Regions from separate parts of the Paenibacillus sp. GCM10023252 genome, predicted to be linked through region 2. Evidence: riboswitches for the same ligand, from Rfam matches in the RefSeq annotation. Region 2 holds a riboswitch; the other holds the start of a gene.
The links. A riboswitch is a leader RNA that binds a small molecule or an ion and turns the genes downstream of it on or off. The one in region 2 is predicted to bind cyclic di-AMP.

Region 1: another riboswitch for cyclic di-AMP. It lies ahead of ACFO9Q_RS19185 (C40 family peptidase); the one in region 2 lies ahead of ACFO9Q_RS10290 (ubiquitin-like domain-containing protein).

Annotation. Positions count from the first base shown of each region.
Region 1 is NZ_JBHSHW010000032.1:22,513-27,705, reverse strand. Features, by position in the region: gene ACFO9Q_RS19190 (hypothetical protein) at 33-854, shown strand; cyclic di-AMP (ydaO/yuaA leader) riboswitch at 1,774-1,936, shown strand; gene ACFO9Q_RS19185 (C40 family peptidase) at 1,940-2,404, shown strand; gene ACFO9Q_RS19180 (FAD-binding domain-containing protein) at 2,587-3,948, shown strand; gene ACFO9Q_RS19175 (hypothetical protein) at 4,075-4,299, opposite strand; gene ACFO9Q_RS19170 (MFS transporter) at 4,486-5,193, opposite strand, start outside.
Region 2 is NZ_JBHSHW010000018.1:9,509-14,701, reverse strand. Features, by position in the region: gene rsmA (16S rRNA (adenine(1518)-N(6)/adenine(1519)-N(6))-dimethyltransferase RsmA) at 1-875, opposite strand, end outside; gene rnmV (ribonuclease M5) at 872-1,420, opposite strand; gene ACFO9Q_RS10290 (ubiquitin-like domain-containing protein) at 1,558-2,697, opposite strand; cyclic di-AMP (ydaO/yuaA leader) riboswitch at 2,937-3,155, opposite strand; gene ACFO9Q_RS10285 (TatD family hydrolase) at 3,337-4,113, opposite strand; gene ACFO9Q_RS10280 (HD domain-containing protein) at 4,194-5,193, opposite strand, start outside.

The DNA.
Region 1 (5,193 bases), on a different contig from region 2:
ATAGCGCAGGTTAGTGGAAGGAGGACGTAATAATGCTGATGACTCATATGCGCAGAGGGTGGCAGCTGGCTGTACGGCACTTTGCCATTATTATCTTCTTATTCTTGTACCAATTAATGTGGGGATTCTTCCTCTACCGCTTCGTGGATGATGTCGTAGCACCGCTGCTCAGGCGATTCCCCGACAGCTACCCTTCGAATACGGCGGTCTCTCAGTTCTTAATGGAATCGCAGTTCCAGCTCATGCGAACCGAGCTGCTGCAGCCATACGCTTGGACTCTCGGCTGCATTCTACTCGCCCGTATGCTGCTCACTCCAATCTTCAACGCAGGACTGTTCTATTCGCTGCACCATGCCGAGGAGGGCAAGGGCACGCAGTTCATGCTCGGCATTCGGCGCTGCTGGAAGCCGGTAGGCCTGCTGTATTGGACAGGAGCGCTGCTGACGCTCGCCCCTGCTTGGTGGCTGCTGCCCGCTGCACTGCGGGCGCTGCTTCAGAGCGGCTCGTCTGCGGAGCTGCTGCAGACGACGCTTCCCTACGCAGCCGGCTGGCTGGCATGGGCCGTGCTCATACACATGCTCTTCCTCGCCATGCAGCTGGGCGCAGCGTCCGGCGAGGGAGGCATACTCGGCTCGCTGTGGACCGCGCTTCGCCACTTCCTGCCCTATGCGGGCATCTCACTGCTCATGTGGGCAATCGGCGCCGGCCTCTCCGCCTTCGTCACCAGCTTATCGCTAGTGTGGGCGGGCTTGCTCGCGCTGGTGCTGCACCAGGGATTCCACCTGGTGCGCACGCTCGTCAAGGTGTGGACGGTCGCCGCGCAGCTCGACTGCTTGCAGTCCCGACGGGGGTAGCAGCGAAGTGTTACGGTGCTGCGTCTGAGATACAGTTCTACGACAATACAGAATGTGAAGGAATCGGTTACTACCTAGGTCTCTCCTTATTGGAGAGATCTTTTTTTCTATAGATTAAGATTGTGCTGCATTATCGAATAAGGGTAGGTGTATCAGAATGGGGCAAATTCACTCCTATCCGCTAACCAGCATGGGCAGAGGCACAAAAATGGGAGCAATTACATCCCTATCAGCTAACCAGCAAGGGAAGCCACATAAGATTAGGAGAACATCCCCTGGTACATCGATGCAATAGATGGCATTGGCTAATTTTCACATGATCAAGGCAAGGTTATTACACGCTTATGTTTCTTTTGCTCCTTTTCTACACTATCCCCTTCGTTCAGGGTTCGTTCTCTCTCCTTTTCTACACTATCCCCTTCGTTCAGGAATAACTAATTGCACATATTTTTGGATTTCAAGACACTCAGAATCTATGCAAACCTTAAAAAACAGCCTTCACTGCACCGATTTACCACTCTCCTGACGGAAGGGGATAGTGTAGCAAAGAACGCAGAACTTACCCCTCTCCTGACGGAAGGGGATAGTGCAGCAAAGGACGCGGAACCCATCTCTTCAATGGCTTCCTTTCATCTGGCCCCATCTAAATATCAATAAAAAGACCCAGAAGCCCACCGGCCTCTAGGTCTTTTCTCTCTTTCATTTCTCTCATTTTTCTCCCGATTGTCGAATCTTGGAATGATAGATTAACTCCCATACGATTCCCCAACATGCCTTATCCAGCCTGCCTTCTCAGCGTTTTCCCCTACATATTAACAATGCAAGCGCTTCCTACACCCCTCATTCCTAACATGAGAATTATTAGAATTTCCCAACATTTGCAGGAGAACTGTGAAAAAGATCGAATATTTAGCCCAGCAAAAAAATACTGCCGAATTCCGATTGATGGAAACGGGGGAACCACACTGGGTGAATTGATTTTGGGCAGCACCATCCTCCTTAGGGACTAGATGCCGGATAAATCATAGGGATCCTTCAACCGAACCCCACAGCTAACCTCGTAGGCATTGGAAGGAGCTTCACCATTGAAGAAAGTTACAGCACTGCTTATCGGACTCGCGATGCTGCTCGCCTTCCAAGCTGGGAGCGCATTTGCAGATTCCAAGATGGACGGCATTATCAAGGATGTTCTTGGTACGCCGTACAAGTACGGAGGCACGACCACGAAGGGCTTTGATTGCTCGGGCTTCACTTCTTATGTTTTCGACAAGATGGGAATTGACCTTCCTCGCTCGTCGAAGTCACAAGCTGGAGTTGGCAAGAAAATCGCTAAGAGCGATCTGATTGCAGGCGACCTCGTATTCTTCGAAACAGGCGGCAACGGAATCTCACATGTAGGCATTTATGTTGGGGACGGAAAATTTGCACATTCATCATCCAGCAAGGGTGTGACGATCAGCAAATTAAGCGAATCCTACTACACAAATAACTATGTTACTGCTCGCCGAGTCATGAATACCGCTACATTCGAGAAGTACGCTGACGAGTAGGCCATCTAACGAAGTAATGGTAGTCCTCATATTTTTTACAATAAAGCCGCTGCGGTTTGTCTGCCAGGACAAGCTGTATGCGGCTTTGTTGCGCTTGGATACGTTATGGTAGAGTATACGAGAGAGTAGTAGAGTTGTTTCAACAATGTTGCTAGCAAAAAAATAGAGGGGTGTCGAGGTGTATGTACTTATTTACCCACCGCAAGGATCTGCGAATCACAGATCTTAGAGCGTTCGACTATATTATTCGCAACCATAAGGACCCTGGCCTACATCTGCTTATCCTCGATCCGGCACTTACTACTAAGGAACGGCTCACCGCTCACAGCGGCCGATCCTTCCTAACCCATGCAGCTCAGCTCATCGCCCAGTATGCCGATGCCGGCCAGACGCTTCATCTCTTATATGGGCAACCTGCCGACATTACAGCAGCACTCCTTGGTGCATATCCAGCCATCGACGAGGTAATCGTCCATGCAGACTACACGCCATACGCCAGACAGCGCGATGAGCAGCTCCAGCAAGCCACCCGCCACGCCGGGCGCAAGTGGCTGCCCCTCGCCGATGCTCCGCTGGCGGATCTCGAAGAGTTCCACACCTTCGCTCGGCGCTCCGAGCCTTACAAGGTGTTCACGCCCTTCCACCGCATGTGGAGCACCTACATGCAGCAGCACTACGCGCCAGCGGGCCGCACCACGGTCCGAGACCTGCACACGGTCGGCAGCCTCGACAGCGGCGTAGCCGCGCGCTTCGCGCTGCCGCCGGCCATTGCGGCAGCGCTCGCCGAAGGCGCCGAGCGCGCGGCAGCGGGCGCGGCGCCCGAGGCGCAGGGCGAGCTCAGCCGCTTCGTGCGCGAGCGGCTGTCCGCCTATGGGGAGCGGCGGGATGATTACGCCGCCGCAGGCACGAGCGGGCTCGCCCGCTTCTTGAACGCCGGCGCGATCTCCGCTCGCGAGGCGTATGAGTCCGCGCAGGGAAGCTATGGCGCGGACACCTGGATCCGCCAGCTCGCATGGCGGGACTTCTATCTGTACCAGGCGATGTTCCACGAGAACTTCTTCCGGTACGAGCATCTTGTCGACCAGTCTCCGCTGTCGGATCGGCACTTCGAAGCGTGGGCGACCGCCCAGACCGGCGTTCCTATCATTGATGCCGCTATGACCCAGCTGCTGCAGACGGGCGAGCTGCCCAATCGGCTGCGCATGGTGACCGCCATGTTCCTGACGAAGAATCTGCTCTGTCCCTTCACGCTAGGCGAGCAGCACTTCCGCCTTCACTTAAGCGACTACGACAACACGCTCAATCGCGGAGGCTGGCTGTGGAGCTCGTCCCTAGGCTACGACGCTGCGCCTTACTTCCGTATTATGAATCCAGTGACGCAGTCGCAGACGCATAACCCGAGCGGGGACTATATCAGACGTTGGCTGCCGGAGCTCGCCCATCAGTCTGACCGGGATATTCATCTGCCAGAGCCCCATGCCATAGTCGATGTGAAGGCATCGCGGGCAAGGGCCATCGAAGTGTACAAGACTATACTTGCCTAGACACTGTCATGCCCGGCCTCCTGGCCTTCTGGGCTCCTGAGCTCCTGGGTTGCTGGGCTGCTGCTGCGTCTTCCGTATCTTTTTTTTGAACCAAGGGTGCCTATCACCTTCGCCTCCCGAATCTGCTTACTTCAGTATCATCTTATACGGCACGAAGGCTAGCACCAGCGCCACGACTGCGAACGCGAGCATCTGCTCCCAGGATAGAACTGCCAGATACGTATTATAGCCCGTATGTTGCACGGAATAGACCGACCACCACTCCTCTCCGGTGGAGTAGAATAACGAAGAGCAGAACCATAGCAGGAACAAGAGCAAGGCTGATGATAGGTAGATCGATTTATTACGCATAACTGGCAAGCCTCCCATACGTGAATGACGTTGTCATGATCTGTTGTCTTCATCTACACTATAAGACGGCTCATCCGCTGTGAAAGTTACTGCCAATATAAGGATGTTGCACCCACTAATACTTGCATCATTTTAAAAAAAAAAGCATGCCGGCACTCCTGCCCGCATGCTTCTTCTATTTGCCAGCTAGCTATGGCCGGCCAATTGCCGGCCCTGCTTCCTGCCTAATGCCAGCAGGACGAGCAGAATAACGAGCATGCCTGTGACCGTGAAGGCCATCATCCACAACGTCGTACCTGCCTGATAACGGTCCATCGCCCACCCTGTGGCGCGCGGGAGAAGCGCCCCTCCCAGACCTCCGAAGGCGACAAGCAAGCTTGTCGTTCGCTCCGTCATTCCCGGAATGAGAGCATTCGCATATACTAGACCAATCCCGAAGATGCCAGAGAAGCAGAGGCCGCTCAGCCCGACGAAGACGAGCATCCAGCTCACATCCTTCATGGAAGCCATGAGCAGGAATACAACCGCAGCGCTGGCCGTTGCTCCCAGCAGATAGGTGCCGTATCCGACCTTATCCGCCAGCCGCCCCGCGAAGATACGTCCTGCCACAACCATGCCCCAGAATAAGCTGAGTACCGTTGCCGCACTCGCATCATCCATGCCTGTCCGCTCAATCAGCATCGACGGCAGATAGTTGGAGAAGCTCATCTCTAGGCCGACATAGATGAGGAAGAAGACAGCCCCGACGATTAGGAGAGGCCATACTCTTCGATCGTAGCCTGCGGGCTTCCTATCCCAAGCTCCTTGCGCAGCGGCGGGTCTGCCCTTGAAGCTGATCTTGTCGTTCAGCTTGCCGAAGGACGCCGTTGCCCACAGCACGAGCGTCAGGATAGA
Region 2 (5,193 bases):
CCCCAGCCCTTGGCCAGGAATGCCCGGCTAATGACGGCGAACTCTTCAAGAGACAAGGTCTCACCCCGGCGGGTTGGATCGATCCCAGACGCCGTCAGCAGCTCTGTAAGCGCTTCACGGTTCTCCTTGCCTACAAGACTGGTCAAGTTGTTCGCAAGCGTCTTACGGCGCTGTGTGAAGCTTCCCTGCACGATTCGGAAGTAATGGTCCTCATCTGGGACCTCTACGGCCGGTGTGTCCCGCAGTGTTAGCTTGATGACGGCTGAATCTACATTCGGCTGTGGAATGAATACGGTGTGAGGGACGATGCAGACGAGCTTCGGCTCACAGTAGTATTGAACGGCGACGCTAAGGCTGCCGTACTCCTTCCCGCCTGGCTTCGCTGCCATGCGCTGCGCCACTTCCTTCTGAATCATGACTACGATATTCTCCAAGGGAAGACGCTCTTCAAGCAGCTTCATCAGGATCGGCGTAGTCACATAGTAGGGCAGATTCGCGACGACACTGACTCGCTCTACCTTAGAGAACTGCTCTTGGAACAGCTGCTTCAAGTCGAGCTTCAGCACGTCGCCGTGGATAACCTCAACATGTGGCTGTTCGGCCAGTACATCTCTAAGTATCGGGATAAGTCGCTGGTCAATCTCCACCGCAGTCACCGTACCCGCTTCCTCCGCAAGCTGCTGGGTGAGTGCTCCGATACCCGGCCCAATCTCCAGCGCGCCCTTGGACTTGTCGAGCTCGGCTGCCGCTACAATGTTATGCAATATATTCTGGTCAATCAGGAAGTTCTGCCCCAGACTCTTCTTGAAGGAGAATCCGTACTTCGCTATGATCTCCTTCGTTCGCTTCGGTGTACCTACTTCAGCTGCCTTCATGCTCTCTCCCCCTGTTCCATCTCACGCAGCGCTTCCGCGAACTCTTCCTTGGAGATGCGGAAGCTTGTACAGCGCTTATAGAACTGCTTGCCATTAGCATATCCGATTCCGAGCAGCTTACCCATCCGCAGCCTGCGGTCAGCGGCCTGTGGGTGTACGATGAGACCTGCATCCATGAGATGCTCCCACGTAATATCCCCTGAACCTTCCGGCGCTTCCGTTCGAACATCCAGCAGAGCTTGCCTAATGGCTTCAGGTGAAGCATTCTCCACGCCGATATCTCCCTTGTACAACGCCTGCTCTTGCGGAAGGAACGCATGCTTGCAGCCCGGCACCCGCCTCGCGACAATCTTACGGATACGCTCACCGGCATGATCCGGATCTGTGAATATAATAATGCCCCTGCGCTGCTGGGCCAGCTCGATTCGGCGAAGCACATCTTCACCGATAGCCGAGCCATTCGTCTCTATCGTATCGGCCTCTACGGCTCGCTTAATCGCTGTGGTGTCATCCTTGCCTTCGACGACAATGATCTCCTTAATCACCAAGACCATTCCTTCCTTGTAACATGCAAAAAGAAGAGGCGTTGCCTCTCCTTATCATGGCATATTTGGCTGACAAATACGTATGAATAATTCACAAGCAGAATTGACTTCTCTTCTTCTCGAAGCCTATCCCCGCTCTAGCTTGCACTTGGCTTATTCGGACCTAGGACATAGACCGTGAAGCCCTTCTTCCTGCCGAACTTATTGGCATACTTGGTACTATCGAAGTACACGTCAATCTTGTTGCCCTTGACGGCACCGCCAGTATCCTCAGCGCGGCGGAAGCCTATTCCTTCGATATACACCCACCAGCCAAGCGGAATGACCTTAGGGTCAACCGCAATGGTACGGCCTTCCTGAACTCTTGCACCTGAAGCAGTAATGCCATAGCCCGGATGATTCACATCCTTGCCTGTACTTGCTACACCGGCCGAATAAGCGGTCAGTGTTACGTTCTTAATAATCTTCTTCGCCTTGAAAGTACGTCCGCCCTTGGTCATGGAGGTTGAACTTGCAGAGAGCACCTGAATCTTAGGCTGCTCCTTCTTCGTACCAATAGCAACGACCTGATTGACAGCGGCTGCGGATACGACCTTGTTCACTAATCTCTCCGACACGAGAACTCCATCCTCGTATACTTTCTCAACTTGTTCAACGACGGTTCCTTCTTTGCCGGTTTGAACCAGCTTCTCTTTGCCATGGGCAAGAGTAGAATCTTGTTTCTTCACGACAGTGAATGGAACTTTCCGCTGTGTCTCAGACACACGGGTATCCACTCGTACAACCGAGACCGTCATATTCGGCTCAATGGCTGTGCTGAGGGATGGGCTTATCTTATCTTGACTACGAACAGGAATATTGGATTCCTCGATCGCTGCCTGCACTGTCTTCTCTGTCGTGTACACCGTCGATGTCTTGCCGTCAGCCTTCACTAAGACAGCTACCGCATGGGTTACTTCGACTCGGTCTCCATCCTTCACTGTTGCATTCAGCGGGAGAGATACCTTGTCATGCGGTCCTATCGTGATAGCTTGTTCATCCAGTAGGCGTTGCAGGACCCATTGCTTAGTCTTCACAACGGTCTCTTGTCCATTCACTACTACGGATACGCTCTTATCAGCCGATCCGTACAACAACACCAAAAACATGAAAGTCATAGCGATTGAGATAATGGCACTTAGTAGAACCAAACGCAAATTCTCATGCTTCCATCGCAATGCGTTGGACATGCTGGATGATCGTTTCCCATGGGTCTCCTTCACTTGAGTAATGCCCACTTCATCGGTCCTCCTTCATAGCCTCGCCGCCGTGTGTTACGCATGATACATGACGCGACTATTGGTTTATTAGCGTGCAAGCACGCTTTCCAGGTACATAACCCTGCCCATACCTCCATGAATAACCCTATGTCGACGCTTTACGAGTTATTCAAAAATAAAAGAAGCCTTCGACAGAGGATCTGTTTCGTGGCTTCTCGGGTTGACACACGAGATTCATGGAAATGGATGCACGAGTTGATCGCTCTCTATAGACGCTTACGAGGTTAGCTGTCGGGTTCGGGCGAGAGAGCTGCCCTATCTGTTCCACATGTCCGTCCGGTCATAGACAGTAGAATCAGAATTCACCCCAAGAAGAATTCATGTGTTCACGTGCTGAGAAGGGTTCATTCCCTTGCTCGGATTATGTACACTTGGTTCCCCCGCTCTCCAATTCGGAGATTAAGCGTGACTGGAAATACAATACATTACTGATGTCCTGAAATGAATCATACCTTCCCTAGCCCTAGGTTGTAAAGATGCGATAAAATCCGATATTCACGAAATTTTAGGAAATCCATGCAATAAAACGCTGATTTTATGGGCAAAAATTAGTTTTATCGCCGGAAAGGTCTCAATTCCTCTTGATCTGAAGGGCTTTCACACAATACCAAAACAATTTTTTCCGTTTTCGGTTGTTATTTTTGCTATCTCTTCCAGAGATTTTCCTAATATTTCAGCTGCAGCCTCTGCGACGAGAACCACATAGGAGGACTCGTTCCTCTTGCCTCTTTTTGGATGAGGAGCCATATATGGGCTGTCCGTCTCGATTAATATTCGGTCAAGCGGAACCTTCCCGAGCACTTCCTTGGGAACTCTTGCATTCTGAAAAGTAAGGGGTCCGCCGAACGAAATATAGAAGTTCATATCGAGGCATTGCTTCGCGGTCTCCCAGCTGCCTGAGAAGCAGTGCATGACTCCCCCGACCTCCTCCGCATGCTCCTCCCGAAGAATGCGAACGACATCCTCATGCGCATCTCGGTTATGAATGACGATTGGCTTCTTCACCTTGCGGGCCAATCGAATCTGTTCTCTGAATACGCGCTGCTGAACATCCTTCGGGGAGGTATCCCAGTGGTAATCCAGGCCAATCTCCCCAATCGCCACAACCTTAGGGTGGGCACACAATTGTTCAATCCACTCCAGATCCTCAGGCTTCATGTCTATACTGTCTACTGGATGCCAGCCAACTGCCGCGTAGATGAAGTCATACTGCTCAGCCAGCTCCAATGTGGTCGGTATGGTATCTCGATTGAATCCTATATTGATGAGATGGCTGATGCCAGCTTCTGTTGCTCGAGCGATGATCTCCTCACGTTCGCCGTCGAATTTCTCCGAATCGAGGTGCGTATGGGTGTCCATGAATGAATAAGTCATGCGGGCATTCCTCCTGCTTATGAAGCCATGATGGGAAGCTGATTGAGATCAGCTTATCTGTTCTTATAGTAGCAAACCTTCTACCCGATTCCAAAAAGAGCCCGTATTCGTCCATCCAGCTTGTCCTTGGCTGCCTGAAGCGGCTCCTCTGGATAATAGAGGTGATAACGGCCTTGATGCAAGCCGGTTATGGAGCGGATAATGTCAGATTTTGCTGAGATTTCAGCGGTTCGATCTTGTCCGTCCAGCAGCAAAATCGGGGCTTTTTCTTTTTTATCTTCTTTATTCGAGTCTGGTCGATAGACATCGTAAGGCAGGTCAAATGGGAAGTCAATCTCCATATGATAGTCTGGATCAAGGCCGATACGCAGCCATTGCCTTGCAATCTCAGCCAACAAGGTTTCATCCGGCTCTTCAATGGTTATATACTTGTACAACCGTCTGTCTAAGAATCGGCAGCATAAGTCCGATAATAGAGGGTCTCTTTCCTCTGACCATTCCATGAAGGCTGTCTGAATGAGCGCCTCGTCGAGACGGTAATAATCTTGTGCGGATAGGGTCTGCCGAATCAGGCTGTCAATCGGTCTCGCCATCCATCCGAAGGTATAGCCCTGTTCGGTTAACTCCTTCGCTCGGCGGAAGATCTGCCTGAGTATAATCTCAGAGCTCCTTGTCACCGGATGGAAGTATACCTGCCAATACATCTGATATCGGGACATGAGATAATCCTCCACCGCATGCATCCCCGACTCCTTCACAACGATCTGGCCTTGATAAGGGCGAAGTACCCTTAGAATTCGTTCCAGATCGAAGGTTCCATAGTTAACCCCCGTATAGTAGGCGTCTCTGAGCAGATAATCCATGCGGTCCGCATCCATCTGGCTCGATACGAGGCTGATGACGATCGGCTTCGGATAAGTCTTCCGAATGACCGCAGCCACGCGGTCTGGGAAGTCCTCAGATACCTCTCGAAGCACCCGATTGATATCTGTTTCTTCTAATATAATACGGCAGGTCCACTCCTCGTGCTGAGTGTCGAATATCTCTTCTATGGAATGCGAGAAGGGTCCATGTCCAACG